Regions from separate parts of the Arthrobacter sp. RCC_34 genome, predicted to be linked through region 1. Evidence: riboswitches for the same ligand, from Rfam matches in the RefSeq annotation. Region 1 holds a riboswitch; each other region holds the start of a gene.
What was found. Region 1 has a riboswitch for thiamine pyrophosphate ahead of thiC (phosphomethylpyrimidine synthase ThiC). Riboswitches for the same ligand answer to the same signal wherever they lie in the genome.

Region 1 (9,933 bases):
GGAGGATGAACGGCACCCCGGCCCAGCGGGTGTTGTTGATCTCGACGCGGACCTCGGCGAACGTTTCGGTCTCGCGCTCCGGGTGCACGCCTTCCTCTGCGACGTAGTCGGGGACCTTCCGGCCGCCGATCTTGCCAGCGGTGTACCGGGCGCGCCGCGTGTTGCGGCGGAAGGGCGTGGCGACGCGGCTGGCCCGCAGCACGGTGGCGATGCCGTCGCGCAGATCCCGTTCGCCGAGGGTTGCCGGGGGTTCCATGGCCATGAGCGCCATCACCTGCAGCAGGTGGCTCTGGATCATGTCGCGCAGGGCGCCCGCGGAGTCGTAATATCCCGCGCGGCCTTCCAGCGCGAGGTCCTCCTCGAAGGCGATCTCCACCTCGGCCACGTTGTCGCGGTTCCAGAGCGGCTCGAAGAAGCGGTTCGCGAAGCGCATGCCGATGATGTTGAGCACCGTGGACTTGCCGAGGAAGTGGTCCACCCGGTGGATGTGCTCCTCGGGGACCAGGCGGCGCAGGGTGCCGTTGAGTTCGCGGGCGGAGGCTGCGTCGGAGCCGAACGGCTTTTCCAGGACCAGGCGCGTTCCGAACGGCACTTCCTCGGGGGCGAGCGACTCGCAGGCGAGCTGGCTGATGCGCGGCGGCAGGGCGAAGAAGACCGCTACGGGGCCGTCGAGCGAGGCGAGCAGGCCTGCGAGGGCGCCGGGGGCGGTGACGTCCACCTGGCGGTACTGCGAGGTGGCCATGAGCTCCTTCCAATGGGCGCTCGCCTCCTCGCCGGCATCCAGCGGGAGGGCCTTCGCGAGCCGCCGCTGCCACTTGCTGGGCGTCCAGGGCTCGGTCCCCGCACCCACCAGGGTGAGCCCGGGAGCCCGGCCGGCGGAGACCAGGGAGGCGAGCCCTGGCAGCAGGAGCCGTCCCGTGAGGTCGCCCGAGGCGCCGAGGATGAGCAGTGTCTTGATGTCCTGGGCCCGGGATCGCCGGGCGCGTCGCGTACTGGTCACCATGCCAGCATGCCATCTCGTCAGTCCGACTTGGTACCCTAGAAAGCTGAAAGCCCGTGCCACCCTGGCGCGGGGCCCTGTGAGGGGTTCCATCCCTCACCGGGGTGAAGTCCTGGAACCTCCATCCGAAAGAAGTGCGCGGCGCGTGTTCAATTCACTCTCTGACCGGCTCACAGCGACGTTCAAGAACCTCCGCGGCAAAGGCCGCCTGAGCGAGGCCGACGTCGACGCCACCGTGCGCGAGATCCGTCGCGCCCTGCTGGATGCCGACGTCGCCGTGCCCGTGGTGCGTGAGTTCGCCTCCCGCGTGAAGGAGCGCGCCCTCGGCGCCGAGGTCTCCGCTGCGCTGAACCCGAGCCAGCAGATCGTCAAGATCGTCAACGAGGAACTCGTCACGATCCTGGGTGGCGAGACCCGCCGTCTGCGCCTGGCGAAGAACCCGCCCACCGTGATCATGCTCGCGGGTCTCCAGGGCGCCGGTAAGACCACCCTCGCCGGCAAGCTCTCCAAGTGGCTCAAGGGCCAGGGTCACAGCCCCCTGCTGGTGGCCTGCGACCTCCAGCGTCCCAACGCCGTGACGCAGCTCCAGGTGGTCGGCCAGCGTGCCGGCGTGCCGGTCTTCGCACCGCACCCGGGCACCACCAGCGAATTCGACGTCCCCACCGGCGATCCGGTGGCCGTCGCCGAGGCGGGTGTGGCCGAGGCCCGCCAGAAGCTGCACGACGTGGTCATCGTGGACACCGCCGGCCGTCTCGGTGTGGACGCCGAGATGATGGACCAGGCGCGCCGCATCCGCGAGGCGATCAACCCGGACGAGGTCCTGTTCGTCATCGACGCGATGATCGGCCAGGACGCCGTCAACACGGCCAACGCCTTCCATGAGGGCGTCGACTTCACCGGCGTCGTGCTCTCCAAGCTCGACGGCGACGCCCGCGGCGGCGCCGCCCTCTCGGTCGCCTCCGTGACCGGCAAGCCCGTCATGTTCGCCTCCACCGGCGAAGGCGTGGACGACTTCGAGCTCTTCCACCCGGACCGCATGGCCTCCCGCATACTCGACATGGGCGACATCCTGTCCCTCATCGAGCAGGCCGAGCAGAACTGGGACAAGGACGAAGCCGCCCGGATGGCGAAGAAGTTCGCCGACCAGGAGGACTTCACCTTCGAGGACTTCCTCGCCCAGATGCAGCAGATCCGCAAAATGGGCTCGATGAAGAAGATGCTCATGATGATGCCGGGCGCACAGAACATGCGTCAGCAGCTGGAGCAGTTCGACGAGCGCGAGATCGACCGTGTCGAGGCGATGGTCCGCTCCATGACCCCGCACGAGCGTGTGGCCCCCAAGATCATCAACGGCTCGCGCCGTGCCCGCATCGCCCGTGGTTCCGGCGTGCACGTCTCCGAGGTCAACGGCCTCCTGGAGCGCTTCGGTCAGGCCCAGAAGATGATGAAGAAGATGGCGCAGGGCGGTATGCCCGGGATGCCCGGCATGTCGATGGGCGCCGGTGGCGGCACGGCCCGCAAGGCGGCCAAGAAGAACACCGGCAAGAAGAAGGCCCGCTCGGGCAACCCGGCCAAGGCCGCTCAGGAGCTGCGCGAGGCCGAGGCCCGGAAGGCGAACCGCGCCCCGTCCGGTGCCGCTTTCGGGCAGCAGGCGCAGGACTTCGACCCGTCCACCATGGAGCTCCCCAAGGGCTTCGAGAAGTTCCTGGGCAAATAGGGTTTGGTCCTGAACAGCACCGGCGCGCTGCCCCGGGTGGTCTTCGTCCCCGGGCGTGACGCGTCCGGGGCCGCCGCCTGGCCGCGGCAGCACGGACTGGCGCTCGAATTCGACGCCCTGTTCCTCAAGCAGCCGGACGGTCAAGCGCTGGACGCCGCAGCGGTCCTTGGCACGATGGCCGACGTTCCGTCCGTGATCGTGGCGCATGGTGAGGGCGCGACGGCGGCCGTGCAGGCCGCCGTCGAGCACTCCTCTCTGGTGCGGGCGTTGGTGCTGTGCGAACCGTGGCTGCCGGACCTCACCGCGCCCCGTCCCCAGGGGACCGAAGGCGCGATCATCCCGGGTGTCCCGATGCTCGTGCTCTCGGGCGGCTGGGAGCCCGCCTATGAGCGCACGGCCCGGCTCCTGGCCGAGTCCGGCGCGGAACACGTCGTCGCGCCGGGAGCGCACCGTCCGCAGGACTCCTCCGAGGGGGCGGCCGCGATCAAGGACTTCCTCCGCCGCACCGCCTGAACAGTACCGCCTGAACAGCGCCGCCGGACAGACGCGCTGCGGGGCCACTTGAGGCCGGCTCCGGACGGATCATCCGGCACCAAGTGACCCCGCATTCCTGCGACTCAGTCCTGGGGCGCGCCCACCGGGATCGATTCCACGTAGACCTTGCCGCCCTGGGACTGGAACTCCCGGCTCTTCGCCGCCATCCCGGCCAGTGCTTCCTGAGCCAGCGCCTCCTGAGCCAGTGCCTCTTCCACCGTGGCCTCCTGGGCTTCCCGGGAACCGAAGTCCCGCCGGATGTCCTGGGAGATCCTCATGGAACAGAACTTCGGCCCGCACATCGAACAGAAGTGTGCCGTCTTGGCCGGTTCGGCAGGCAGCGTCTCGTCATGGAAGGCCTCGGCCGTGGCGGGGTCGAGGGACAGCGAGAATTGGTCCTTCCAGCGGAACTCGAACCGGGCCTTGGACAGGGCGTCGTCCCGTTCGTGCGCCCCTGGGTGCCCCTTGGCCAGGTCCGCCGCGTGGGCCGCGATCTTGTACGTGATCACGCCGGTCTTCACGTCGTCCTTGTTCGGCAGTCCCAGATGTTCCTTGGGCGTGACGTAACACAGCATGGCCGTGCCGTAGCGGGCGATCTCCGTGGCGCCGATGGCCGAGGTGATGTGGTCGTAGCCGGGGGCGACGTCCGTCACGAGCGGGCCGAGCGTGTAGAACGGGGCGCCGTCGCAGAGCTCCTGCTGACGTTCGACGTTCCCGCGGACCAGGTGGAACGGGATGTGCCCGGGGCCTTCGACCATGACCTGCACGTCGTGCTCCCACGCCCGTTTGGTCAGCTCGGCCAGCGTGTCCAGCTCGGCGAACTGCGCGGCGTCGTTGGCGTCCGCCGTCGAGCCGGGCCGCAGGCCATCGCCCAGGGAGAACGCGACGTCGTACTGCGCGAAGATCTCGCAGAGTTCGTCGAAGTGCGTGTAGAGGAAGTTCTCCCGATGGTGCGCCAGGCACCAGCCGGCCATGATGGAGCCACCGCGGGAGACGATGCCCGTGACGCGGTCCGCCGTGAGCGGCACGTACCGCAGGAGCACCCCGGCGTGGATGGTCATGTAGTCCACGCCCTGCTCGCACTGTTCGATGACGGTGTCCCGGAAGACCTCCCAGGTGAGGGCCGAGGCGTCGCCGTTGACCTTCTCGAGTGCCTGGTAGATGGGCACGGTGCCGATCGGCACGGGGGAGTTCCGCAGGATCCATTCGCGCGTGGTGTGGATGTCGTCCCCGGTGGAGAGATCCATGACGGTGTCTGCACCCCAGAGGGTGGCCCAGTGGAGTTTGTCCACCTCCTCGGCGATGGAGCTGGTCACCGCCGAGTTTCCGATGTTGGCGTTGATCTTGACCAGGAAGGCCTTGCCGATGATCATCGGCTCGGACTCCGGGTGGTTGATGTTGGCCGGGATGATCGCCCGACCGGCCGCAAGCTCCGAGCGGACGAGTTCCACCGGGCAGTTCTCGCGGAGTGCCACGAACCGCATCTCCGGGGTCACGATCCCAGCGCGGGCGTAGTGCATCTGAGTCACCCGTTTGCCGGGCCGTGCCTTCAGCGGCGGGCGCTGCGCACCCTGCCACTCTTCGGAGGCGGCTCCTCGACGCGCGGCCGAGCGGCCGTCGTCGAGCAGATCACGCTGACGCCCCTCATACTCTTCGACGTCGCCGCGGGATCGGATCCAGCCGGCGCGGAGGTCCGGCAGGCCGTGTTCGGGATCGCTGCCCGGCCCCACCGTCCGGTACGCCTGGAACGGCGGGTTGGCCGCGCCGTCGGGGGAGTTGTTCAGCTGGATGCTCGTCACGGGGACGGCGATGCCGTCGTCTCCCGTGAGGAATTCCAGGCTGTGGGCAGGGGATTGCTGCAAGGATTTCATCGGTACTCACTTCCTTCGCCGGCATTACCCGGTCAGGTTCTACGGTCCGGACAGTGTCAGTCCGATCTCAGCCCCTCCTGGGACACCCGTGTGGTCGCGAACACCGTAGCACGGTCCGGACGGGGTGGTCCGCAACGCCCGGACGGCGACCGTCATCTCCCGCTCGCAGGCTCACTGACCTACGCTTGAAGCCATGCCGGACATGCGACGTCACCCAGTCATCGAGTTCACGGGCCCCGTTCTGCTGGGGCCGGACGACGAAGCGCTCGGGCTCTGGTCCGTCGACGGGCGCCTGACCTTCAGGATGCCCGCAGTGGAGCCGGACCTCAGGCTGGACGGCTGGGTGGTTCCGGGTCTGGTGGATGCTCATTGCCACATCGGCCTGGTCGAGGGCGGCGCCGCGGATGAAGCCACCTCACTGGCGCAGGCACGCGCCGATCTGTCCGCGGGCACTCTTCTGGTGCGCGACGCCGGGTCCCCGGCGGACACCCGCTGGCTCACCGACCGGGCGGACGCGCCGCGCATCATCCGGGCGGCCCGCCACGTCGCCGCCTCCCGTCGCTACCTCCGCGGTCTGGCTCTCGAGGTCGAGGACCGGGACCTCGTGGAGACCGTCCGCGAGCAGGCCCGTCTGTCCGTGGCCACTGATCCGCGCGGCTGGGTGAAGCTGGTGGGGGACTGGATCGACCGTGACGCCGGCGACCTCCGCCCGTCCTTCCCCGCTGAGCTGGTCGCGGAGGCGATCTCCGCGGCCCACGAAGAAGGCGCCCGGGTCACGGCCCACTGCTTCGGCGAGGAGGTCCTGGACGATGTCATCGCCGCCGGGATCGACTGCGTCGAACACGCGACGGGCCTCCAGCCCGAGCATCTGCCCCGGCTCGTGGAGGCGAACATCCCGATCGTTCCCACCCTGATCAACATCGCCACGTTCCCGGACATCGTCGCCCAGGCCGAGCCGAAGTTCCCGGTCTACGCGGCCCACATGCATGCCCTCTGGGAGGGACGGTACGAGAACGTCGCCCGCGCCTACGCCGCCGGGGTGCAGGTCTTCGCGGGCACGGATGCGGGCAGCGTGATCGCACACGGGCGGATCGCGGACGAGGTCGCGGAGCTGCACCGTGCCGGGCTGCCGTCCGTGGTCGCCCTTGATGCGGCGTGCTGGTCCGCCCGCGAATGGCTCGGGGCGGAGAACCTCGAGGAAGGCGCTCCCGCCGATGTGGTGCTGTACGCGCAGGACCCGCGGAGGAACCTGGGCACGCTGGCGGCGCCCCGACGTGTGGTGCTGAACGGTGACCTGCCCGGGGAGAAACGCCCCAGCGGTATGGAATAAATTGAAGCTTCAAGTAATTTAAGAGGTATGAACACTTCGCTCCCGCACTCCCAGGACCTCCTCCCCGCAGATCTGAGCATGGGGACCGTCATGCTCAAGGTCGCCGACATGAACCTCATGAGCGACTACTACCAGCGCGCGCTCGGCCTGGAAGTCGTCGCGGAGCAGGACGGCGGCCTCTACCTCGGCCGCGGCGACTCCGCCCTCGTCCACCTGGAGCCGGCCGCCGGACTGCAGCTGCCGGGCCGGGGAGAGGCCGGCCTCTTCCACACGGCGCTCCTCTTCGAGGATCAGGCGTCCCTCGCCGCCACCCTGGCCACCGCCGCGTCCTATGACGCCCGGCTCTTCCAGGGCAGCGCCGACCACCTGGTCAGTCAGGCGTTCTACTTCGGCGACCCTGAGGGCAACGGCATCGAGCTGTACTACGACCGCCCGCGCAGCGAGTGGTCCTGGGACGGGAGCACCGTCGTCATGGACTCGCTGCCCCTGGACCCCAACGGCTACCTTGGCGAGCACCTGAGTGAAGCGGCACTGCAGCAGCAGCGGCACGCGCGTGCCGACGTCGGGCATGTGCATCTGCAGGTGGGCGATGTCCCCACCGCCGCGCGCTTCTACGTGGACACGCTGGGCTTCGAGCGCACCGCCGAGATCGGGAACAGCGCGCTCTTCGTCTCGGCCGGCGGCTACCACCACCACATGGCCATGAACGTCTGGAACAGCCGCGGCGCAGGTCCGCGCAAGGACACGCTGGGGCTCGGCGAGGTGCTCCTCCACGTCCCCGCGGACGACGACGTCGCGGCGCTCGCCGACCGCCTGCGGGTCGCCGGGGTGGGTCACCACCACACCGGTGCGGAATTGCGCTTCGAAGACCCGTGGCGCAACCAGGTGCGCGTCGCGGTGGGATAGCCTGAAGCCATCCGGCTCCAGTCGTCCTGGAGAACCGGGAACCCCCAGCGCCACCGACGAACCCGAGGATGTCATGAGCCAGTCGAACGCTTTCGTAGAGGTCTTCATCGCCACTCACCAGGAGGCCCTTCAGCGGGCCAAGGCTTTGTCCGGGGGTGCGGCTCCCGACGGGTCGGCACTCCGGATCCCCGGCATCAGTGATTTCGAGGTCGAGCAGCTGTGCTCCTTGGCGGCGCAGGCCGTGCACACCCAGGGTGAACAGGAACTCGAGATGGCGGACATCGCCGTCGACGAGCTGTACGCCTTCCCGGCCTCCGCCGTCCGCGTCCTGGAGGAACTGCCCGGCTACCAGAGCGACGGCGACGACCCGGCGCTCCAGTCCGTGGCGGTCCAGTGGGCGGCTGACGAGGACGTGCCGTTCGCGGCCGGTGAGGCGCAGCAGTACCTGCTCGCCCTGTCCGCGCTCGCCGGCAGGACCGATTCCTCCTCCCGGAACCGGCTGTACTTGTACTCGGCCTGAGGCTCGCGAAAGGCGCGTGGGCGCCGGCCTGGAGAGGCCGGCGCCCACGCGCCTTTCTGTTGCCGGGAAGCCGGCGAATCCGGCTCAGGACGGGCCGGTCGCGGTGACCCGCACCGTCACCTCGTCCAGTTTGGGCAAGTGCCGTTTCAGGGATTTCTTGGCGTCTTCCGCGACCAGATCGGCCTCGGCGAGCGTGAGGGCCGAGGTGTGGACGACGGCGTCGCCGTGCAGACGGTGACCGACCCAGCGGAGGCGCACGCGCTCGACCGCCTCGATTCCCGCGACGTGTTCGAGGGCGTGCTCGGCGCGGTCCACGAGTTCCGGTTCGATGCCGTCCATGAGCCTGCGACCCACGGAGCGTACGGTGCCGATGAGCAGCACGGCGATCATGATCGAGATCAGCAGCCCGATCAGGGGATCCGCGAGCGGGAAGCCGAGCAGGACTCCAATGCCGCCGAGGACCACGGCGAGTGACGTGAAGCCATCCGTGCGGGCATGCACGCCGTCGGCGACCAGTGCCGCGGAACCGATCCGCCGTCCGACCCGGATGCGGTAGACCGCCACCGCCTCATTGCCGAGGAAGCCGATGACGCCGGCAGCGATCACCCAGCCGATGTTCTGCACCGGGCGTGGCGTGATGATCCGGTCCACGGCCTCCCAGGCGGCGACCACGGAGGAGAGGGCGATCATGAGCACGATGAACAGCCCGGCCAGATCCTCCGATCTGCCGAAGCCGTAGGTGTAGCGCCGGGTTGCGGCCCGGCGGGAGAGCACGAAGGCGATCCACAGCGGTACCGCCGTCAGAGCGTCGGACAGATTGTGGATGGTGTCGGCCAGCAGTGCCACCGAACCCGAGAAGGCCACCACTCCGGCTTGGGCGGCCGTGGTGAGCAGCATGATGACGAGGCTCAGTTTCAGAGCCCGGATGCCTTCCGAATGCGCTTCAAGGGCGTCATCGATCGAGTCTGACGTGTCGTGGGAATGCGGGACGAAGAGCCCGTGAAGGAAGCCCCTCAGACCGGAGGAGTGCGCGTGGCCATGGCCATGGTCATGGCCATGGTCATGGCCGTGATCGTGGGAGTGCCCGTGCGCTCCGTGGCCGTGCTGATGTCCGGCGTCGTGCGCGTGTCCGTGCGCGTGCTCGTCCTTCGTCATGCCTCGCCCTGACCGGTGTGGTGGTGGCGCGGGAGGCCGCCGAGGGAGTGCTCCGCCTGGAAGATCGCGTCGGAGACGAGCTGGGAGGCGTGCTCGTTCTCGAGCCGGTAGAACACCCGCTGTCCTTCCTGACGGGTGGCGACGATCCGGGCCATCCGCAGCTTGGCCAGATGCTGTGAGACTGCGGCGGGGGACTTGCCCACCAGCTCGGCGAGGTGATTGACGGAGAGTTCCTCCTCGCGTCGCAGGGCCAGAATGATCCGCACCCGGGTGGCATCCGCGAGCAGGGTGAAGACCTCCACGGCGAGTTCCACGTACTGACCGTCGGGATCCATTCCGCATATCTGCTTATCTGCGTCCATACGCAGATTATTGCACGATGGCAACGCGGGGTCTCGTGGAAGGGGAGGGGAGTGCGCGCGGAGCCCGCCGACGCTGCCTGGCTCGATGTCCGGCGTCGGGCCCCGACGGTTCAGTGCGCTGCGCGGCGCATTAGGCACCCTTGGCCGTCTCTGGCATAATGGACGGGTACCTGATCTGCGTGGCCCCTCTTCCCGTGCATGATCATGTTCCTTTCGAACCCTCCAGTATGGCCCGCCCCACGGGAGCAGAACGCTGGGTTCAACCCCGTTTCAGAAACAGGAGTGACCACAACAGTGGCCGTTAAGATTCGCCTTAAGCGCTTCGGCAAGATGCGCGCACCGTACTACCGTATCGTCGTTGCGGATTCCCGCACCCGCCGCGATGGCCGTGCCATCGAGGAGATCGGCAAGTACCACCCCACCGAGCAGCCCTCCTACATCGAGGTCGACTCCGAGCGTGCTCAGTACTGGCTGTCCGTTGGCGCTCAGCCGACCGAGCAGGTTCTGAACCTCCTCAAGATCACCGGTGACTGGCAGA
Region 2 (9,933 bases), on a different contig from region 1:
CAGCTGGGTGGTCTGGCCCGTGCTCCTGCTCGCCTGGCTCTTCCAGCTGCTGACGGTGCCGATCTCCGCGCACATGGTCAGCCGCGCCGGCTACCGCACCAAGCACCGCCACCCGGAGCTGCTGACGGAGGACGACCTCGCCGCCGTCGTGTCCCAGGCCGCGGAGGAGCGCAAGTCGCAGGACTGACCGTCCCCCGCTCAGGGAGGCGCCCCTCAGGCGGGCGTCGCGCCCAGGGCGGCTGCGGCGTCGCGCATCGCCTGTTCGGCCGTGGCGACGGTGATGAGGCTGTTCCCCGCCGTGATGTGCAGGCCGTACGCGTCTTCGAGCGCGACGAGGTTCATGGCCAGGGTCTCGACGGGCAGGCGGAGGGTGAAGTCCCCGTTCGCCGCGCCGCCCTCCAGGACGCCCTGGTACGTCCGGAGCTGTCGCCGGTACATGGCCTCGACGAGTTCGTGGTGCAACGCGGAGTTCCCGGCGAGGACGTCGAATTCGTAGAGCAGGCGCATGAGGGCATCGTCCGGGCCGCTCGGAAGGCCGTGCCGGATGGCCGCCGCGAGACGGGCGGCGGCGGTGGGCAGACCGGCCACGATCGCATCGCGGGCGTCGCAGAAACGTGCGACGCCGGCGCGGTGCGCCTCCACGAGCAGCTCGTCCAGATCCTCGTAGTAGTAGAGGACGGCGCCCCTGGTCAGGCCGGCTTTCGCCGCGACGTCGGTCATCGAGATGGAGCGCAGCCCGCGTTCCGATGCCGCCTCCAATGCGGCGGCCACGAGCTTCTCGCGTCGTGCAGTCTGGTTGCTCGGCCTCGCCATGCCTTGACGTTAGCAGAGCGCCGGTGCTTCACTGAGAGAGTTATTTGACGATGATGTCAAAGAATTCCTCTGACTCCCGACAGGACCCCGCCATGCTCGATCTCCTCCTGACCCGCGCGACCGTCCGGACCTTCGATCCCGCTCAGCCGTGGGCCGAGGCCGTGGGCATCACCGACGGCCGTATCAGCTATGTGGGCAGCGCGGCGGAAGCGCCGTCGGCCCGCCGGACCAGGGACCTCGACGGCGCGCTGGTCACCCCGGGCGTGATCGATTCGCACAACCATCTCCTCCTCGGGTTCGACGCCGACGCGGTCAGTCTCGAGGGCGCCGAGACGCTCGAGGAGGTCCGCAGGCGGATCAAGGAACTCGCGGACCGCCGCCCCGAGCTGGACTGGATCTGCGCCGAGAACGCCGTCTACTCGGTGGTCCCCGGCCGCCGCCCGAACGCCCGCGACCTGGACGGCCTGACGGACCGCCCGGTGTTCGTCACCACCTACGACCAGCACTCCGTCTGGCTCAACGAAGCGGCCCTGCGGGTCCTCGGCATCAGTGGCGAGGGCATCAGGGAGGGCGGGGACATCCCGTGGGGCAACCCCGAGCTCGACGCCGACGGCCGCCCCACCGGCTGGGTCACCGACTTCTACACGAGCGCCATGACCACGGCGGGCCTCGCGGGTCTCCAGCGGGACATCCCGATGTACTCCCCGGACCGCCGCTACCGGAAATTCCTCTCGAGCCTGGAGATGGCCACAGCCACGGGCATCACCACGGTCGTCGAGCCGCAGGTCCCGCTCGCCGAAGTGCCCCTCCTGGAGCGCGCGATCCGCGAGGGCAAGCTGTCCTCCCGCGTGATCGCGGCGCTCTTCCACCCTGTCGACGCCGACGACGCCTTCCGCCGCGAGCTCCGTGACGCCGTCGACCACGGCCCGTCCCACGACCGCCTCCGCCTCGGACCCATCAAGCTCTACGCGGACGACGTGATCGAACCCCACACCGCCTGGATGCTGGATGATTACGCGAACCGTCCCGGCCATCGCGGGCACCCCTCGGCGGCCCTGGGCGAACTCACGCGGATCGTCACCGAGCTGGATCGCCTCGGCTTCCAGACCCACACCCATGCGACCGGAGACGGCGGCATCCGTCTGGCGCTGGACGCGATCGAGCACGCGGCGCGCGCCAACGGGACCACGGACCGCCGCCACGGGATCGTCCACGTCGAATGCCTGGACCCCGCGGACCTTCCGCGGTTCCGTGACCTCGGCGTCACCGCCGCCATGCAGCCGCGGCACTGCTCCCCGGATCTCGTGGCCGGGACGTGGATGGAGAACGTGGGCGAACAGCGCTGGGACAGGGCCTGGCGGTTCCGGTCGCTCATGGAATCCGGAGCGCATGTGGCCCTGTCCAGCGATTGGCAGGTGGGCGAGATGGATCCCGTGGTGGGCTTCTACTCGGCGCTCACCCGGGCCGGGCTGGACGGCTCGGACGCCTGGACTCCGGCGGAATGCCTCACCCTGGATCAGGCCCTCCGCGGCTACACGGCCGAAGGCGCCTGGGCCTGGCATGCGGAGCACGAACTCGGCGTCATCAGGCCCGGCGCGCTGGCCGATCTGGTGGCCTGGAGCGGGAATCTTTACGACCACGAGCAGGACCCCGCAGCGCTCCTGGAACACCGCGCCGCCCTGACGCTGGTGGGCGGCGAGGTGGTGCATGACGCGGACATCGACCCCGCGCCGGTCCCGGTTTACGGCGGGCAGTCGCACTGCTCGGCCCACGACAGCCACGCGCCCGCCGAGGGCTGAAAGTACCGGAAACGCCGCGAGTGGGCCTTGCGGTCACCGGATCCCGGACGGGATGGTGACCGAAAGACCCACTCGCGATGCGGGTGGCGGGTCGGCCGTCAGATCAGACGACGTCCCGCGACTTGTTGAACTTGGCGATGGCCTGCTGGGTGCCACGGTTGGTGAGGACCTGGATCACGGCGCTCACGGCGGCGGAGATGACCGCGAAGCTGAGGGCGGCGCGGAGGCTCGCCTCGGCGTCGTCGCCCTTCTGCGGGGGCTTGTTGCCCGTGGCCTTCTCCCACGCGGCGTTCACCAGCTTCGACCCCACGAGACCTGCGCCGATGCTCACGGCCGTACCGAGCAATTTGAACAGAAGCTGCATGTTTCTCCCTCACGGTGCTGACAATGCCGTCACTGTAAGCCTAGTACGCGAGGGGCCCCAAGCGAGCTTGCCAGTTTGGGGGAGCGGACTAGGCGCTAGTACGCAGGGGTCCCCAAGCGAGCTTGTGGGTTTGGAACGCACTGCCTCGGAACGCACTGAGCCCCCGCCGGGTGGGCGGGGGCTCAGTGCGCGTGCGGGACGGGTCAGCGGCCGGCGTTCACCGGGTCGCTCTCGGGCTCGTCGTCACGCTGGGTGTCCTGCTCACCCGCGGCCGGCACCACGGGGATCATCCCCGTCTCGATCAGCCGTTCGCGCTGGCGGGCTTCCCGGCGCCCGCCCGGGATCGGGTTGCCCAGCTCGCGCGGCTCGGCGTCGGGGAGCTGGATGAGCGCGTGGGAACCGGTGTGGGCGTGCGGCTCCTCCGGCCGCTCGACGACGACGCGCTTCCCCTTCGCCTTCTTCTTCGGCTTCGCGGGGCTCGCCGCAGCGGTGGCCGGGGCGGTCGCCGACGCGCCCGCTGCGGAGGCGGCAGGGGCCGAGACGCCCGCCGTCGCTGTGGCCAGGGCGGGAGCCGGCCCGCCGGCGTCGTCGGCCTTCGCGGAGTCCTCACCGTGGTCCTGGTTCAGGCGCGCGCCCTCCACATCGACGTCCGGAAGGTGCTTCTCCAGCCAGGCCGGCAGCCACCAGGCGCGCTTGCCCAGGAGGTGCATGGCCGCGGGGATCAGGGTCATGCGCACCACGAACGCGTCCACCAGCACGCCGAACGCCAGGGAGAAGCCGAGGGGCCGGACCATCGTCAGGTGGTTGAAGATGAAGCCCGCGAACACGCTGGTCATGATGATCGCTGCGGCGGTGACCACGACGGCGGCGTGCTTGAAGCCGATCCGGACGGCCGCCTTGGCCTTCGCACCGTGGACATAGGCCTCGCGCATGCCGGAGCCGATGAACACCTGGTAGTCCATCGCGAGGCCGAACAGCACGCCGATCAGGATGATGGGCAGCATGCTCAGGATCGGGCCGGGGTGCGGGACGTCGAACACGGAGCCCAGCCAGCCCCACTGGTACACGGCCACGACCGCGCCGAACGAGGCGGCCAGCGACAGCAGGAAGCCGGCGGTCGCAAGGACCGGGACCCAGATGGACCGGAACACCAGAAGCAGCAGGATCAGGGACAGGCCCACGACGATGCTCAGGTACAGCGGCAGGGCCTCGATCAGCTTGTTCGAGACATCGATGTTCGCGGTGGTCTGACCCGTCAGGCCGATCTTCACGCCGAGATCCCGCTGGATGTCCGCCCCCTTGGCGCGGATGTCCGCGACCACCTGGACGGTCTTCTCGCTCGCCGGACCCTCGGTGGGGATCACCTGGAACACGGCGGTCTGGCGGTCGTCGCTGAGCTTGGCGGGCACGGCCGCGACGACGCCCGGGACGGAGCGCAGGCGGTCGGCCAGGTCGAGCTGCTTGAGGGCGGCGTCCTGCTCGCTCAGACCGGCCGGGAACTCGCCGACCACCACGATCGGTCCGTTCATGCCGTCCCCGAAGGACGTGCTGATGGTGGAGTACGCCTTGTACGCGCTGGAGTCGGCGGCCTCGGAACCGCCGTCCGGCAGTGCCAGGTGCAGCTTCTGCGCGGGAAGGGCCACCACGCCCAGCACGACGACGGACACCACCACAGCCAGCCACGGCCACTTAGTGACCCAGGCGCCCCAGCCGCGCGCGGCGTCGTCGTCATCTGCCAGCGGGTGCGCGGCGCTGTCCGCGGCGCGCCGCCAGCCTCGCTTCGAGATGACGCGCTTGCCGATCAGACCGAGCACCGCGGGAGTGAGGGTCAGGGAGACGAGCACCGACACGGCGACCGTGGCTGCGGCGGCCAGCCCCATGAGGCTCAGGAACGGCAGGCCGGGTACGGCGAGGGCGGCCAGCGTGATGACCACCGTGACGCCGGCGAAGAACACGGCGTTGCCGCTCGTGCCGGTGGCGCGGGCGACGGATTCCTCCATCGACATGCCGGACAGGATCTGACCACGGTGCCGGTTGACGATGAAGAGGGAGTAGTCGATGCCGACGGCCAGCCCGAGCATGAGGGCCAGGATCGGCGTCATGCTGTTCATCTGGATGACGCCCGAGAGCGCGATGGTGCCACCGACGCCCACGCCCACCCCGGCGATCGCCATGAGGAGCGGAAGGCCCGCGGCGATCAAGGTGCCGAGCATGATGATCAGGACCAGCACCGCCACGCAGAGGCCGATGATCTCCGCGGGTCCGGCCAGGCTCCCCAGATCCTCGGAGAGCTCCTTGCTCGGGTAGACGTTGAGTCCGGTGTTCTCCGTGGCGACGAGGCTGTTCACCACGTGGTCCCGGTCCTCGGTGGAGAGGGCGCTCAGGGAGCCCTTGAAGGTGATCTGCGCGACCGCGACCGTGTCGTCCTTGGAGACGAAGCGGATGCCCTGCGAGGCGTCGGACTTGCGCTTGTTGAAGTCCAGCTCGGCCTGGTGGCTCGCGAGTTCCTTGGCGGCTGCGTCGGCCTTGGCGCGGCCGGCGTTGTAGTCCTTCTCGGCGGCGGCGATCTGGGCGGCTGCGGCCTCGGCCTGGGCGGCGGGCACCTGCACGCCCGAGTTCTGGGCTGCGGCGGCCTGCGCCTTGGCGCTGTCCAGCTGCTTCTTGGCGTCGTCCAGCTGCTTGTTGCCGGCCTCCTGCTGGGCCTTGCCGGCGTCGAGCTGCTTCTGAGCCGCTGCCAGCTTGGCCGGGGCGGCGTCCACCTCGGCCTGCGTGGTGAACGGGTCGACGCTGGACTGGACCTGCGAGGTGCCGTTGAGCTTGGTCAGGGCGTCGGAGACGGCCTTCTTCTGCTCGTCCGTGAACGGCTTGCCGTCCTTGTTCTGGAACACCACGGACGCCGTGCCGCCGGCAGCCTCGGGCAGTGCCTGCTTGAGGTGGTCGATGACCCGCTGGGTCTCGGTGCCCGGGATCTTGAACTCGTTGGTCAGCTGTCCCTTGAACAGTGCGGCGGAGCCGCCCACGGCCAGAAGTACCACGAGCCAGAAGGAGACGACCCACCAGCGGTGCCGGTAGGAGAACTTGCCGAGCCTGTAGAGCAGGAGTGCCATGGTCTGTGCCTTTGTTGGTGCCGGTGGTGCGGGGCGGAGTGCGAGTGGACGGGAGGTCTGGTGTTGCGGTGTTCCGGATGTTCCGGATTCTCCAGGGCGGGCCGCTCAGGCGAAGCCGTTGCGGAGGTGCTGGAGCGCCTGAGTGATGAGGTTTCTGAGGACCATGCTGTGGGCATCCGTCACCTGTCCACTGCGAGGTGCCTCGTGTTCCAGCCAGTACTCCATGGCGGCCTTCCCGGCGCCGATGATGGCGCCCACCATGGTTCTGACGAAGAAGGGGTCGGCTTTTGTTCCCAGACGCTCCACCGCGGCGGCGCTGAGCTTGCTGGTGGCATCGTCCCAGGCCATGAGCTGCCAGCGCTGGACCTGGGGCTGGTTCTCGGTCAGGAGGCACATCCGCGCCATGCGGGAGAGCGATCCGGGCTCGACGAGCGCCATGACCGCGGCGATCGCGGAGTCGAGGATCGTCTCGTCGGCGGGGCGCTGGCGGAACTCCTCGATGGCGCCGTCCAGGAAGTTCTGGACCGTGGCCGCCAGGGCCGCTTCGGGGCTCGGGAAGTAGTTGAAGAAGGTGCGGCGGGAGATGCCGACGGCGTCGGCCAGGTCCTCCGCCGTGAAGTTGCCCAGGCCGTTCTCGGAGAGCAGGTTGACCGCGGCCTCGATGATGGCGGCGCGAGTGGCCTGCTTATTGAGCTCGCGGCGAGAGGTCTTCTCCTCCGCGGAGCCGCCGTGGGGATGATCCGGTGGAGTTCCGTCCAGGAAAGTGGTGGAGTCCATGCTCCGATGGTACGGCAATTTGTGCACCCAGTGCAATTAGGGGACCGAGTGCAAAGTTTGGGCTTGGTGTGCTGCTCGTTCGATAGCGGACTCAGCAGTAGGCAGCGGGCACGGGGGCCTGGTGGAGAACCCGTGGTGGAGAGCTGGCGGACGCCCCGGACCGGGGCGGCGCTCAGTTCCCCAGAACCTGATCCAGCGGGGACTTCAGGGTGTTGTAGTCGCTGGAGTCGACCTGCAGCAGCTGACCTTCCAGGACCAGGGACGGGGTGCCCCGCAGGCCGAGTTCCTTGGCGTCGTCGAGGTCCCGCTGGACACGGGTCGCGACGGCCGGGGACGTGAAGTCCTTGGCGAAGCGGTCCATGTTCAGCCCGAGCTCGCGGGCGTACCCGGTGAAGGTCTCCGCCTGGCCCGACGTGGACTTGGCCCACTCGGCCTGCTTGCTGAACACGAGGTGGCCCATCTTCTCCAGGGCGCCCTGTTCAGCCGCGGCCTCCACGGCCTTGGCCGCGAGCGGGGCGTTCTCATGCATGGGGAGCGGGAAGTTGCGCACGACGATCCGCACCTCGGAGCCGTACTCCTTCTTGGCCCGCTCGATCAGCGTGTCCATCTTGGCGCAGTACGGGCACTGGTAATCGGTGAAGAGGATGAGCGTGGTCCGCGGCTTCGCCGGGTTGGCGATGATCCTCGCATCAGAAGGGACCAGCTTCGCCATGAGCTCGGCGGACGGCGTGGCCGGTGCGGTGCTGCTGGGGGTGGCGCTCGCGGACGGCGCGGAGGCACTGGACGACGACGGCGCCCCGCACGCTCCCAGCGTCCCCGCGGCGACCACGAGGGACAGCGAGGCGAGGAGGGTCTTGGCGGTTAGTCCGGCCTTCTGGGGGCGCATCAGTCTTCTTCCATCGTCACGTTCGGCTTGCGTGTGAGCCTAACGATGGCGAAGAGACGGGACCAAGTTTCGTGAGGAGGGCCACCCGTGTGTTGTCCGTAGGCGCGGCGCTGAGCTCGCTGCCGGGGGTTCGAGATCGCTACGGGCGACAGCGTGCTCGGGCTCTCCATAGCGAGTTCAGCCATCGGTGGGCGTCCCGCGCGCACCCGGCCCGGGCTCACTCTCGCGGCGCCCGGGGAATGTGACAGCGGGGCCTGCGCCGGCGTCGTCGTGCAGGTATAAACTGGGGTGCACAACGAACGACAGGGGAGCGCCGCCACCGCAGGGTGTGTGGGCGCTGAGAGTGCGGAGCAACCGCAGACCCTCGAACCTGATCCGGTTAGTACCGGCGATAGGGAGTCGAGCATCTCAGAACGTGCCTCCGGGCACCTCCCCTCCTGTAATCCCAGGAGGATGACAATGACTACTCAGGCTGTTGCCCAGCGTCGTGGCTGGCGCGTGGTGGACATCGTGGTGGCGGCACTGATCGCCGTGGCCGGTGGCGTGCTGTTCTGGGCGTGGTCCCAGGGCGCGAACCTGATCACCCCGCTGACCGCCGCCTACGCTCCGCTCTCGGGCCTCTACGCCGGCGGGTGGATGATCCCTGCCGTGCTCGGCGCCCTCATCATCCGCAAGCCCGGCGCCGCCATCTTCTGCGAGGCCGTGGCCGCGAGCGGTGAGCTCATCATGGGCTCGCAGTACGGGCTCACCGTGCTGATCTCCGGGCTGCTCCAAGGCCTCGGCGCGGAGCTGATCTTCGCCGCGTTCCTCTACCGGAAGTTCAACCTGCCCACCGCGGTTCTGGCCGGGGCGGCGTCCGGACTCTTCTGCGGTCTCAACGACAGCTTCCTGCCCTGGGGCTGGAACATCGCCTACGACGGCACCGCCAAGTTCCTCTACATCCTCTTCTGCCTCATCTCCGGCGCCGTGATCGCAGGCGCGCTGTCCTGGGTTGCCACGCGTGGCCTGGCCCGGACCGGTGCCCTCTCCTCCTTCGCCTCCCGCAAGGCCGGTACCGAGCCGGTCTTCGGCTGATCATGGGCGGAGTCGCCGGCGGCGTGCGGCCGGCCCGGGTCACGGCACGAGGCTGGGGCTGGCGTCACGGCGGCCGCAGCCGGGCCGCTGTGGCAGGGCTCGACCTGGACCTGGAACCCGGGGAGAAGGTCCTCCTGCTGGGTCCGTCCGGCGCGGGCAAGTCGACGCTGCTCCACGCTCTTGCCGGAGTCCTCGGCTCTGCGGAGGACGACGACGCCGACGAGTCCGGCACGCTCCTGATCGACGGCCGCGTACCCCGGGATGCCCGGGGCCGGGCCGGTCTCGTCCAGCAGGATCCGGAGACGCAGGTGGTGCTCGGCCGCGTGGGCGACGACGTCGCCTTCGGCGCGGAGAACCTCGCCGTGCCGCCCTCCGAGATCTGGCCACGGGTCCGCCAGGCCCTGCACGACGTCGGGCTCGGGTTCCTGCCCCTCGACCACCCCACCCATGCCTTATCCGGTGGGCAGAAACAGCGACTGGCGCTCGCAGGGGTGCTCGCGATGCGCCCCGGACTGGTGCTGCTGGATGAGCCCACCGCCAACCTGGACCCCGATGGCGTGCTCGAGGTCCGCGATGCCGTGATCCGCGCGGTCGCCGCTTCCGGCGCGACACTCCTGGTGGTGGAGCACAGGGTGGAGGTGTGGAAGGACTCGGTGGACCGTGTGGTGGTCCTGGGTGCGGGAGCCGAGGGGCCGTCCGGTGTGGTCGCCTCGGGTGATCCCGACGCCGTTCTCGACGCCCAGGGGGACGCGCTGGCGGCCCAGGGGGTCTGGATCCCGGGCCGGGTGCCAGTGCTGGCCGGCGCAAGCCGTTCCGGAGATCGCACGGTCGGCCGTTCGAGCGGTGGTCCCGTGGCGTCCCATGCCGTGGGGTCTCCTGCCGGTGCGGTTCTTCTGGAAGCCCGGGGCCTGGCCGTGAGCCGGGCGTCGGCGTCGCGTCGTGGGCTCGCCGCCCGGAAAACCGTTCCCGTGCTGAGTGGGGTGGATCTGGAATTGCGGGCCGGCAGCGCGCTGTCGGTGACCGGGCCCAACGGCGTGGGTAAATCGACCCTGGCCCTCACCCTGGCGGGGCTGCTCGCCCCGGCCGGGGGCGCCGTCGTCGGCTCGTCCGACC
Region 3 (9,933 bases), 320 kb from region 1:
TTCGGCATCCAGCGCCCCGCCCGGTGTGATGAAGGAGGGCACGTCGGCGATGGCGTAGTAGACGGTGTAGCCGTCGCCGTGACGTTCTATGAACACGGCCTGGTCCAGATCCGTGGACGACGCCGGGTCGATGGTCACGAGTTCCAGATCGGTGCGGTCCCAGGGCGGGAGTTCCCGGGTGCGGATGACGCGTTCGGTCTCCTCGAGGACGTCAGGCGGGAAGGCCCGGGGGACTTCGAGTTCTTCGCGCAGTGCGGTGAGCGCCTCGGCGAGACCGTCCTGAACGCCCTGGGCGCCGCTGGGGATCCATGTGTTCGTCACGCTCACAGGCTAGCCCCCGGGCGGTCTCCCGGCTTCTCCGACATCCCGCTGATTCCTGCTTCTGGCATACTGACTGCAAAATCATCACCGCGTGTCACGGCCGTCAGTGGCCAGTCAGGAGCAGGGCAAGCCATGACCAATCAGCCCGAGTCGCAGCAGCCGAATCCCCAGCAGCCGCCGGTCCCCCCGCAGCGCCCCCAGAACGCACCGACCCAGGGTGCGCCGTCCCAGCAGGGGCAGCAGCCTGGTCAGCAGAACTGGAACCAGCCCCAGCAGTACGGTCAGCCCCAGCAGCAGTACGGACAGCAGCAGGCTCAAAGTCCGTACCAGCAGCAATACGGTCAGCAGCAGTATGGCCAGCCGCAGCAGGGGTACCCGCAGCAGTACCAGCAGGCCCCTCAGCAGGGGTACGCGCAGCAGGGCCAGTACCAGCAGGCCGGCCAGGCCGCGCCGCAGCAGTACGGGCAGACCGGCGGCTCGTATGCTCAGCAGCAGTATGGCAACCAGCAGCAGCCGGTCTACGGCGGTCAGTCCGCCGCGGCGCCCGGACCCCTGGACCCGGGAACGAACCTCGGCTTCATGGCCGCCATCAAGACCGTGTTCCGGAAGTACGCCACCTTCACGGGACGTGCGGGCCGTCCGGAATTCTGGTGGTGGTTCGTCTTCGTGGCCGTGATCGCGGTGGTTCTCAGCACCCTTGCGGCGATCTTCTTCGGCACCGGCCTGTCGCAGGCGGTCGCCAACGGTGACTACACGGAGATCCCGGGCACCGGCCAGGCCCAGGTGAACACCAATGCCCTGATGATCATCGGCTTCATCTTCTGGGGCATCGCGGGGCTGTTCTCGCTGGCGGTGATCGTGCCGACCGCGGCCGTCGGGGCTCGCCGTCTGCACGACGCCAACTTCAGCGCCTGGTTCCTGCTCCTCTACCTCGTGCCGATCGGCAACCTGGTGCTCCTGTTCCTGTGGGCTCAGGCTCCCAAGCCCGAAGGCGCGCGTTTCGACAGCCGCGTCTGACGCCGTCGTCGACAGTCTGAACTGAGCCTGGAACGGCCGCCACGGAGACTCTCCGTGGCGGCCGTTCCTTTCCCTGAAGCCGATGGTGGGCGAGACTGGCGGGAGAACAGCACACCACCAGGGAAAGCGTGACCATGAGCCAGCCTCCGAACCACTCCGGCGACATCCCACCTCAGCCCGGCCCGCAGCCTGCTCAGTCCGGCCCGCAGCCGTATCCGCAGCCTCACCCTCCGGCGTACCCCCAGGGCGGTCCCGCCTGGCAGCCTCCGGCGTGGCAGGCGCCGGGCTGGGGCCAGCCCGCTCCGTTCGTGATCCGTCCGAAGGTGGGTTTCGTGGAGGCGATCAAGTCCGGCTTCCGCAACTACGCCACCTTCAACGGCCGCGCGGTCAACTCCGAGTTCTGGTGGTGGTTCGTCTTCGAGTATCTGGTCCTCGGGATTCTCGGCTACGTGGCGTACTTCTTCCTGTTCGTCGGCTTCATGACGTCGCTGGGCGGAGCGTTGTCGGACTCCTCGCGGACCGGGTACCGCAGTCGGGACGTCGACTTCATCTGGAGCGCTCCGCTGGTGGCCGGGATCGTCCTGGGCGTCCTCTTCGTCGTCGTGGCCCTGGCCTTGCTGATCCCGGGGCTCGCCCTGCGGGTGCGCCGCCTGCATGACGCCGGATACAGCGGCTGGTTCATCCTGCTGAGCCTCGCGCCGTTCGGTTCGGTGATCATCCTGGCGCTCCTGGCCATGGAGAGCAGTCCCGAAGGGATGAAGTACGGATATTAAGCCTGTTCAATGGGGAGTTTTCCCCATTGAGCGAAGGGGAGATGTGGTGGAGACTGTACGTTAAAGAAGCATCAAGCGCACCCAGATCAGGGAAAGACAGGACCATGACGCAGCAACCCGATTGGCAGAACAACAACGGCGGCGAGCCGCAGCAGCCGCCGCAGGCTCCCCAGTACGGAGCCCAGCAGCCTCCTCAGGCTCCTCAGTACGGAGCCCCCCAGGCTCCCCAGTACGGTCAGCAGGGCTACCAGCAGCAGCCCGCCAGCCCGTACGGCCAGCCCGCCTACAGCGGTGGCCTCTACCCGCCCTACGTCCCGCGCCCGAGCGTAGGGTTCACGCAGGCCATCAAGATGGGCTTCAGCAACTACGCGAACTTCAAGGGCCGTGCCAGCCGCAGTGAGTTCTGGTTCTGGTACCTGTTCCAGGCGCTGGTGGCAGGCATCCCGATCGCCATCGGCTATGCCCTCATCATCAGTGGGGTCGTCTCCCAGTCCGCGTACTCGGACTCCTCGACCGGCTACACGTCCTCCTCGGACGTCACCTTCACCGGAGCGATGGTTTTCGGCACCATCCTCCTGATCCTCGGCGGAATCATCGCCCTGGCGCTCCTGGTGCCGTACATCGCCGTCGCGTGGCGCCGTCTGCATGATGCAGGCTTCCCCGGCCCGATGTTCTTCCTGTCGCTCATCCCGTACGTGGGTGGCATCATCCTCATCGTGCTGTGCGCCATGCCCAGCAAGCCCGAGGGCATGAAGTACGAAATCCAGTAGGTTCGTGCTCCAACGGCCACAGCCCCGGCACCTTCGCGAGAAGGCGCCGGGGCTGTGGTTGTTTAAAGGCTGTGGCTGTCTATTTAAAAGGAGGTGTCAGGCGTCGGGGAGCTCCGCCAGCAGGCGGCGGGCGGCGTCCGCAGGGTCGGAGGCTTCGGTGACGGCGCGGACCACGACCACGCGGCGCGCCCCGGCCTCGACCACCTGGGCCACGTTCCCGTGGTCGATGCCGCCGATGGCGAACCATGGCACGGAGGTCCCGGTCGAGTCCGCGTACCGGACGAGGTCGAGACCCACTCCGGCGCGGCCGGGCTTGGTCGGCGTGGCCCAGAGCGGTCCCACGCAGAAGTAGTCGGTCTCGCCGCGGGCCGCGGCAGCGAGGGCGGCGTCCACCTGCTCCGGTGCGTGGCTCGAGAGGCCCAGCACGACGTCGTCGTTCAGCAGGGAGCGCGCGGCAGGGAGCGGCAGGTCCTTCTGGCCGAGGTGCAGCACCGGACTGCCGGAGAGCTGCGCGATGTCGGCGCGGTCATTCACGGCCCAGAGCTTCCCGTGGCGTTCGGCGGCCTCCCGGAGCACGGCGAGGAGCTCCAGTTCCTCGGCGGCCTCGATCGTCTTGTCCCGCAGCTGGATGATGTCCACCCCGCCGGAGTACGCGGCATCCACGAAGTCCGCGAAGTCGCCCCGTTCCGCCCGCGAATCCGTGCAGACGTACAGCCGTGCGGCGGCGAGGGAAGGTGTCGCAATTGCTCGATTACCCATGGGCTTCAGCCTAGTTCCTCTAGACTGGTGCGGTACTGCGGGAGCCGGAGCGGATGGTCACATTCGCCGGCTGAGAGGGCTTGAGCGCCGACCGCCACACCTGATCCGGCTAGTACCGGCGTAGGGAAGGACGAGGAGCATGGAGCAGGAGCCGGCGGACGTGGCCGTCATCGGCGCGGGCATCGTGGGCCTGGGGATCGCCTGGACGTTGCTGCGCTCCGGCCGTCGCGTGACGCTCATCGATCCGGCCCCGGCGCAGGGCGCGACCTTCGCCGCCGCCGGCATGCTGGCCCCGGTGAGCGAATACCACTATCAGGAGGAAGACCTCCTCGCCCTGACCCTGGAGTCGGCAGCGCTCTGGGAGGATTTCGCGGCCCCGTTCGGACCCTCCAACGGCCATCGGACGACGCCGACGCTCGTGGTCGGCTTCGACGCGGCCGACCGTGCCGCACTCGCCGATCTCCAGGCGGCGCAGCAGGCGCATGGACTGGAGGTCCAGGCGGTGTCGCTGCGGGAGGCCCGCAGGATGGAGCCACTGCTGTCTCCCCAGTTGTCGGGGGCGTTCCTCACCCCGGGTGACCACCAGGTCGACCCGCGGATTCTGCACGCCGCGATGCTGGAGGCCTTCCGTCGCGACGGCGGGACGGTGCTGACGGAGCGCGCGGAGGCTCTCCGCTGGGAGGCGGACGACGACGGCGGCTCCACGGCGGGCCGGGTGACGGGGGTCCTGCTCGCCTCGGGCCGTGTCGTGACCGCGGACGAGGTCGTCGTGGCGAACGGCCTGGCATCGCCCGAACTGCGAGAGCTTCCCGAGGGGCTCGACCTGCCGCTGCGCCCGGTGCACGGGGACATCCTGCGCCTGCGGGTCCCGGAACGCCTGCGGCCTTTCCTCTCCGCGACGGTGCGCGGCTCGGTCCGTGGCCTCCCCGTCTACCTCGTGCCCCGCGAGGACGGCACGGTGGTCATCGGAGCGACCCAGCGCGAGGACGGGCAGGCCGGAGTGTCGGCGGGCGGTGTGCACCAGCTGCTCCGGGACGCACAGCAGCTGGTCCCCGCGGTCGCGGAGCTCGAACTCGAGGAGATCACGGCCCGGGCGCGGCCCGGGACACCGGACAATGCGCCGTTGCTCGGGCGGGTCGCCGCGGCAGGTGGCGGCGAGGTGGCGGGTCTGGTCATCGCCACGGGATTCTTCCGGCACGGCGTCCTGCTGACGCCGGTGGCGGCCCGGGCGGTCCTGGACCTGCTCGACGGACACGACGACGGGCGCTGGGCGGCCTTCCGGCCCGACCGGTTCAGCCCGGGACTTCTGAAGGAGAACACAGTGGAGGCGCACGCATGAACATCACGGTGAACGGCGAAGAGCGCGCCGTGGGGGAGGACGCCACCGTGGCGGTCCTGGTCTCTCAGGTGACGGGTCGCGAGATCCTGGCCGATGGACGGGCCGCGGACGGACGCCGCGTCGGGATGGCCGTGGCCCGGAACGCCACGGTGATCCCGCGGAGCCTGTGGTCCGGGACTGCGCTGGAAGACGGCGATGAACTGGAACTCGTGACCGCGGTGCAGGGAGGCTGACATGACGGAGATCCTGCAGGACCAGGGGCTCGATCCGCTGGTGGTGGACGGTGTGGAGCTGGGGTCCCGGCTCATCATGGGCACGGGAGGGGCGCCGAGCCTGGAAGGGCTGGGCGCAGCGCTCGTCGCGTCCGGGACCGAGCTCACCACCGTGGCGATGCGCCGGTACAGCCCGGCACAAAGCGGCTCCTTGTTCCAGCTGCTCGTGGATCAGGGGATCCGCGTCCTGCCGAACACGGCCGGATGCTTCACGGCGCGCGACGCTGTGCTCACCGCGGAACTGGCGCGCGAGGCTCTGGAGACGGACTGGGTGAAGCTCGAGGTCATCGCCGATGAGCACACGCTGCTCCCGGATGCCGTGGAGCTCGTGGACGCTACCGAGCAGCTCGTGTCCCGGGGCTTCAAGGTCTTCGCCTACACGAACGACGACCCCGTCCTGGCCCTGCGCCTCGAACAGCTCGGCGCCACGGCCGTGATGCCGCTGGGCGCCCCGATCGGCACGGGGCTGGGTATCCTCAATCCGCACAACATCGAAGTGATCGTCTCCCGGGCCTCTGTTCCCGTGGTGCTCGACGCCGGCATCGGCACCGCGTCCGACGCGGCGCTCGCCATGGAGCTGGGCTGCGACGCGGTGCTCCTGGCCACGGCCGTCACCCGCGCGCAGGATCCGGCCCGCATGGCGACCGCCTTCCGGCACGCCGTGACGGCCGGCCGCCTGGCGCGTCTCGCCGGCCGCATCCCGCGCCGCGAGCACGCACTGGCTTCGTCCAGCATGGAGGGCCGCGCCGAGTTCCTCTGAGGAACTGCGGAACTGAGAGACGACGCCGGCTTCCGGGCGCGTGCGCGCACCGCGGGCTGCGCCCGACCGCTGCGCAGCGCGGCAGGCCTGGGCCCGCCTGGCCACAACGACTGAGGGGCGCCTCCCGGACCTGAACGGTACGGGAGGCGCCCCTCGGCGTCGGGCCTGAAGACGTCTGCGCTGACTGAGTCAGACCTTCAGGATCTCCGTCAGCGCCTTGGCGTCCTCGGCGGACCGGCGGGAGCTGAGGATCCAGGACACGGCGAACGACGCCGCAATGCCCAGGACCAGCGGTCCGATCCACGGCAGCCAGGTCCAGCCGGGCAGGTAGCCCAGTCCGAACGCGATGAAGATGATCCAGCTCAGCGCGGTGACCAGGACGCCCGCCCCGGCCGGGAGTGCGGCGCCCAGCGTGGCGCGCTGCCGGTTGACGGCCCAGGCGAGCGCGCCGACGGCCGCCACGAGCAGGACCGGGATGATCAAGGACAGCATGTCTGCCTTACAGAGCGCCGAAACCGACGCGGCGCTGCTCCTCCGGGCCCATCTCGACATAGCCGAGGACGGCGGCGGGGATGATCACGCGACGGCCCTTGTCGTCGGTGAGGGAGAGCTGCCCGCCGGAGGCCAGCGCCTCGGAGACGGCGGTGGCGATGGCCTCCGCTTCCTCGGAGGACTCGAACACGACTTCGCGAGCTACGTTCTGGATGCCGATCTTTACTTCCACAATTGCCTCCTGGCAGTTTCGTGCGGGCCACGGACGAACACGGCGCACCGCAGGCTTCAACAGCTGTTCCAAGCCTAATATGGCGGGCCGGGGGAGAAGGCCCGTTCGGGCACGCTGGGAGCGAACACGAGGTCGGGTGGAGCGGTCGAAACGAGGGCCTGCCGGCCCTGGAGCTGCTGAGTTCGCTGCCCAGGGTGTGAGTCCGCTACATCGTGTAGCGGACTCACGACGTCGACAGCGGACTCAGCGGTTCGGCGCGCGTGGGTTGAGACCGCGGGGGTGGAGCGCTGGGCGCGGCATGGCATGGACGCCGGGCGCTCAGCTCTCCTTCGGGAAGCGGCTGATGCCGCGCCAGGCGAGGCGGTAGATGAGGTCGCTGGCGACGTCGAGGTCGAGCTTCCCGTCCGTCTCGAGCCAATAGCGCGCACTGACCTGGGCCATCCCGGCCAAGCCGCGACCCAGGAGCTGTGCTTCCAGGAGAGGCAGCTTCGTGTCCTCGGCGATGACCCGGGCGACCGCGTCCGCGAAGGTCCGGTTGAACGTCTCCAGACGGTCGCTGACCTCCTCGTCATTGGTCAGCCCGGATTCGAAGACCAGGCGGTGCGCCTGATCGTCGCCGGCCATGAATTCGAAGTACGCCCGCATGACGGCCTGGACGCGGAGCTTGTTGTCCGTGGTGGAGTCGATGGCCGTCAGGAGCATGTCCGTCAGCACCGCCAGATGGCTTTCCAGGAGCGCGAGGAAGAGCTCCCGTTTGGAGGGGAAGTGCTGGTAGAGGACCGGCTTGCTGACCCGGGCCGTCTCGGCGATCTCGTCCATCGCGGCGCCGTGATAGCCGTTCGCGACGAACACTTCCTGGGCCGCCTGGAGCAGCTGTGCCCGCCGTTCGTCCCGGGGAAGACGCGCGGTACGAGCGCCCGGCCGTGCTTCGCTCACCGTCACATTCCATCCTTTACTTCCAGCGCCATCCCTGTGCGTCCGGCGTGAAGGCCAGTTTACCCATAGGTAATATGACGCGTGTGAGGCGGTGGGCATACATTGAAGACATGTCCTCCCTGACTTCCCGCACCGCCCTGCCGCCCCTGGTCGAACCCGCGGCGGATCTGACCCGCGAAGAGCTCGAACGCTATTCGCGGCACGTGATCATCCCGGAGATCGGCTCCGAGGGTCAGCGCCGGCTGAAGAACGCGCGCGTCCTGGTGATCGGCGCCGGTGGGCTGGGCTCTCCGGCTCTGCTCTATCTCGCGGCGGCGGGCGTGGGCACCCTGGGCGTGGTGGACGACGACGTCGTGGAGCTGAGCAATCTCCAGCGGCAGGTGATGCACACGGTGGATCGTGTGGGGCTGCCGAAGACCGAGTCGGCCGCGCTGGCCATCGCCGAGCTGAACCCGCTGGTGACCGTGGTCCAGCACCGCGTCCGTCTAGACTCGTCCAACGCCGTCGAGCTCTTCCGCCAGTACGACCTGATCCTGGACGGCGCCGACAACTTCGAGACCCGGTACCTCGTCAACGACGCCGCGGCGATCGCCGGCAAGCCGTACGTGTGGGGGTCGATCTTCCGGTTCGACGGTCAGGTGAGCGTGTTCTGGGAGCAGCACGGCCCCACCTACCGGGATCTGTACCCCGAGGCGCCGCCCGCCGGCAGCGTGCCGAGCTGCGGCGAAGGAGGCGTGTTCGGCATGCTGTGCGCCGCGGTGGGATCCCTCATGGTGAGCGAGGCCATCAAGCTCGTGACGGGCGTGGGCCGGTCCCTGCTGGGCCGCGTCGCGCTGTTCGATGCCCTGGGCGGGTCCTGGCGCGAGATCACCGTGCTCAAGGATCCCGAGGCGCAGCCCATCACCGAGCTGAGCGACTACGCCGCGTTCTGCGGCACGGCGCCCACGGAGGAGGCGCCGTCGTCGTCGGAGGCTGATGGCGACAGTGACGGAGTGATCGATGCGCGGCGCCTGGCCGCGATGCTGGAGGAGCGCGACGCCGGGACGCGGGACTTCCTGCTCGTGGACGTGCGGGAGACGGGCGAGCGGGACATCGTGGCGATCCCCGGCTCGGTCCTCATTCCGCAGGGCCGGATCCTGGCCGGCGACGCGTGGGACGAGCTGCCGCGGGACACGGAGATCGTGTTCCACTGCAAGGCGGGGAGCCGCTCCGCGAACGTCCTGGCGGCCGCTCGCCGCGAGGGCTACACGAAGGTCAGCCACCTCGACGGCGGCGTGCTGGCGTGGGTGCGGGACGTCGAGCCCGGCAAGCCGGTCTACTGAGGGTTCCGGGCCGAGCGCCCGGGGAGTTCTGGCTCCAGCGTACTCAGGCGCTGAGGTCCTGCGCGGTGTCCTCGTGCACGGACATCTCATGCGTCGGCACCTCGTGAGCCGGGCAGCCGGCCTCGGACGCGGCAGGCTGCGGCTCGGCGACGTCGATGCCGTAGAGCGCCTCGATGGCGTTCACGTACTGTTCCTGCAGGCCGGCGGCGGCGAGTTCGCGGCCGCGGACCATGGGGGTGTGCAGGAGCTGCTTGACCATGCGGCGCAGCGCGAACTCCACCTCCTCGGCGGCGGCGGTGCAGCCGTGCCGGGCCCGCACGCGCTCCATCTCGGAGTCGAGCACGGACATGGTGTGGCGGCGCAGCGCCACGATGGCGGAGTCCACGCTCCGGGAGCGACGCTCCGCTTCGAATTCATGGGCGGCGGAGTCAACGATCCGCGTGGCCTCGGCCAGGGATTCGGCGGCTTCCTCAGGCGCGGCGAGCCGCACGGATTCCAGCGTGAGGAGTTCCACGCCGTCGAGCTCATCCACGGCGGGGTCGAAGTCGCGGCTGAGCGCCAGATCGATCACGATCAAGGGCTTGGGCTCAGGGCCGCGGACCTCGGCGAGCTCTTCGGCGGACACCCTGCGGTCCGAACCGCTGCAGCCGATCAGGACGTCGGCCTCGGCGATCGCGGCGGACAGATTGTCCGCGTCGAGCGCGGTGCCGCCACGGGCCGCCACGAACTCGCCCGCCCGGCCGGAGCCGGAGAAGACGCTCACCTGGGTGCAGCCGCGTTCGCGGAGCAGGGCCATGGTGGCTCCGGCGTAGGCGCCGGTGCCGAAGAGGACCACGCGGGTGTTCTGCCAGTCGCGGTCCACGGACAGCTCGGTGGCCAGCTCGAGAGCCACGGAGACGATCGAGAGGCCGCGGCTGCCCAGGGCGGTGCGGGTGCCGAC

Region 2: another riboswitch for thiamine pyrophosphate. It lies ahead of AB6732_RS12685 (ECF transporter S component); the one in region 1 lies ahead of thiC (phosphomethylpyrimidine synthase ThiC).
Region 3: another riboswitch for thiamine pyrophosphate. It lies ahead of thiO (glycine oxidase ThiO); the one in region 1 lies ahead of thiC (phosphomethylpyrimidine synthase ThiC).

The regions. Positions count from the first base shown of each region.
Region 1 covers NZ_JBFUPW010000001.1:907,673-917,605, forward strand. The annotation lists gene AB6732_RS04200 (glucose-6-phosphate dehydrogenase) at 1-1,003, opposite strand, end outside; gene ffh (signal recognition particle protein) at 1,146-2,717, shown strand; gene AB6732_RS04210 (alpha/beta hydrolase) at 2,721-3,230, shown strand; gene thiC (phosphomethylpyrimidine synthase ThiC) at 3,335-5,122, opposite strand; TPP riboswitch at 5,116-5,222, opposite strand; gene AB6732_RS04220 (amidohydrolase family protein) at 5,325-6,452, shown strand; gene AB6732_RS04225 (VOC family protein) at 6,480-7,358, shown strand; gene AB6732_RS04230 (hypothetical protein) at 7,432-7,878, shown strand; gene AB6732_RS04235 (cation diffusion facilitator family transporter) at 7,963-8,895, opposite strand; gene AB6732_RS04240 (hypothetical protein) at 8,878-9,045, shown strand; gene AB6732_RS04245 (ArsR/SmtB family transcription factor) at 9,030-9,395, opposite strand; gene rpsP (30S ribosomal protein S16) at 9,690-9,933, shown strand, end outside.
Region 2 covers NZ_JBFUPW010000003.1:203,955-213,887, reverse strand. The annotation lists gene mnhG (monovalent cation/H(+) antiporter subunit G) at 1-187, shown strand, start outside; gene AB6732_RS12715 (TetR/AcrR family transcriptional regulator) at 214-813, opposite strand; gene AB6732_RS12710 (amidohydrolase) at 906-2,612, shown strand; gene AB6732_RS12705 (DUF4235 domain-containing protein) at 2,716-2,976, opposite strand; gene AB6732_RS12700 (MMPL family transporter) at 3,180-6,083, opposite strand; gene AB6732_RS12695 (TetR family transcriptional regulator) at 6,189-6,860, opposite strand; gene AB6732_RS12690 (DsbA family protein) at 7,033-7,746, opposite strand; TPP riboswitch at 8,041-8,161, shown strand; gene AB6732_RS12685 (ECF transporter S component) at 8,206-8,820, shown strand; gene AB6732_RS12680 (ABC transporter ATP-binding protein) at 8,823-9,933, shown strand, end outside.
Region 3 covers NZ_JBFUPW010000001.1:583,384-593,316, forward strand. The annotation lists gene AB6732_RS02760 (RNB domain-containing ribonuclease) at 1-321, opposite strand, end outside; gene AB6732_RS02765 (DUF805 domain-containing protein) at 454-1,338, shown strand; gene AB6732_RS02770 (DUF805 domain-containing protein) at 1,473-2,111, shown strand; gene AB6732_RS02775 (DUF805 domain-containing protein) at 2,216-2,881, shown strand; gene thiE (thiamine phosphate synthase) at 2,978-3,640, opposite strand; TPP riboswitch at 3,668-3,784, shown strand; gene thiO (glycine oxidase ThiO) at 3,780-4,979, shown strand; gene thiS (sulfur carrier protein ThiS) at 4,976-5,212, shown strand; gene AB6732_RS02795 (thiazole synthase) at 5,214-6,011, shown strand; gene AB6732_RS02800 (hypothetical protein) at 6,201-6,503, opposite strand; gene AB6732_RS02805 (DUF3107 domain-containing protein) at 6,511-6,735, opposite strand; gene AB6732_RS02810 (TetR/AcrR family transcriptional regulator) at 7,054-7,677, opposite strand; gene moeB (molybdopterin-synthase adenylyltransferase MoeB) at 7,782-8,993, shown strand; gene AB6732_RS02820 (glutamyl-tRNA reductase) at 9,037-9,933, opposite strand, start outside.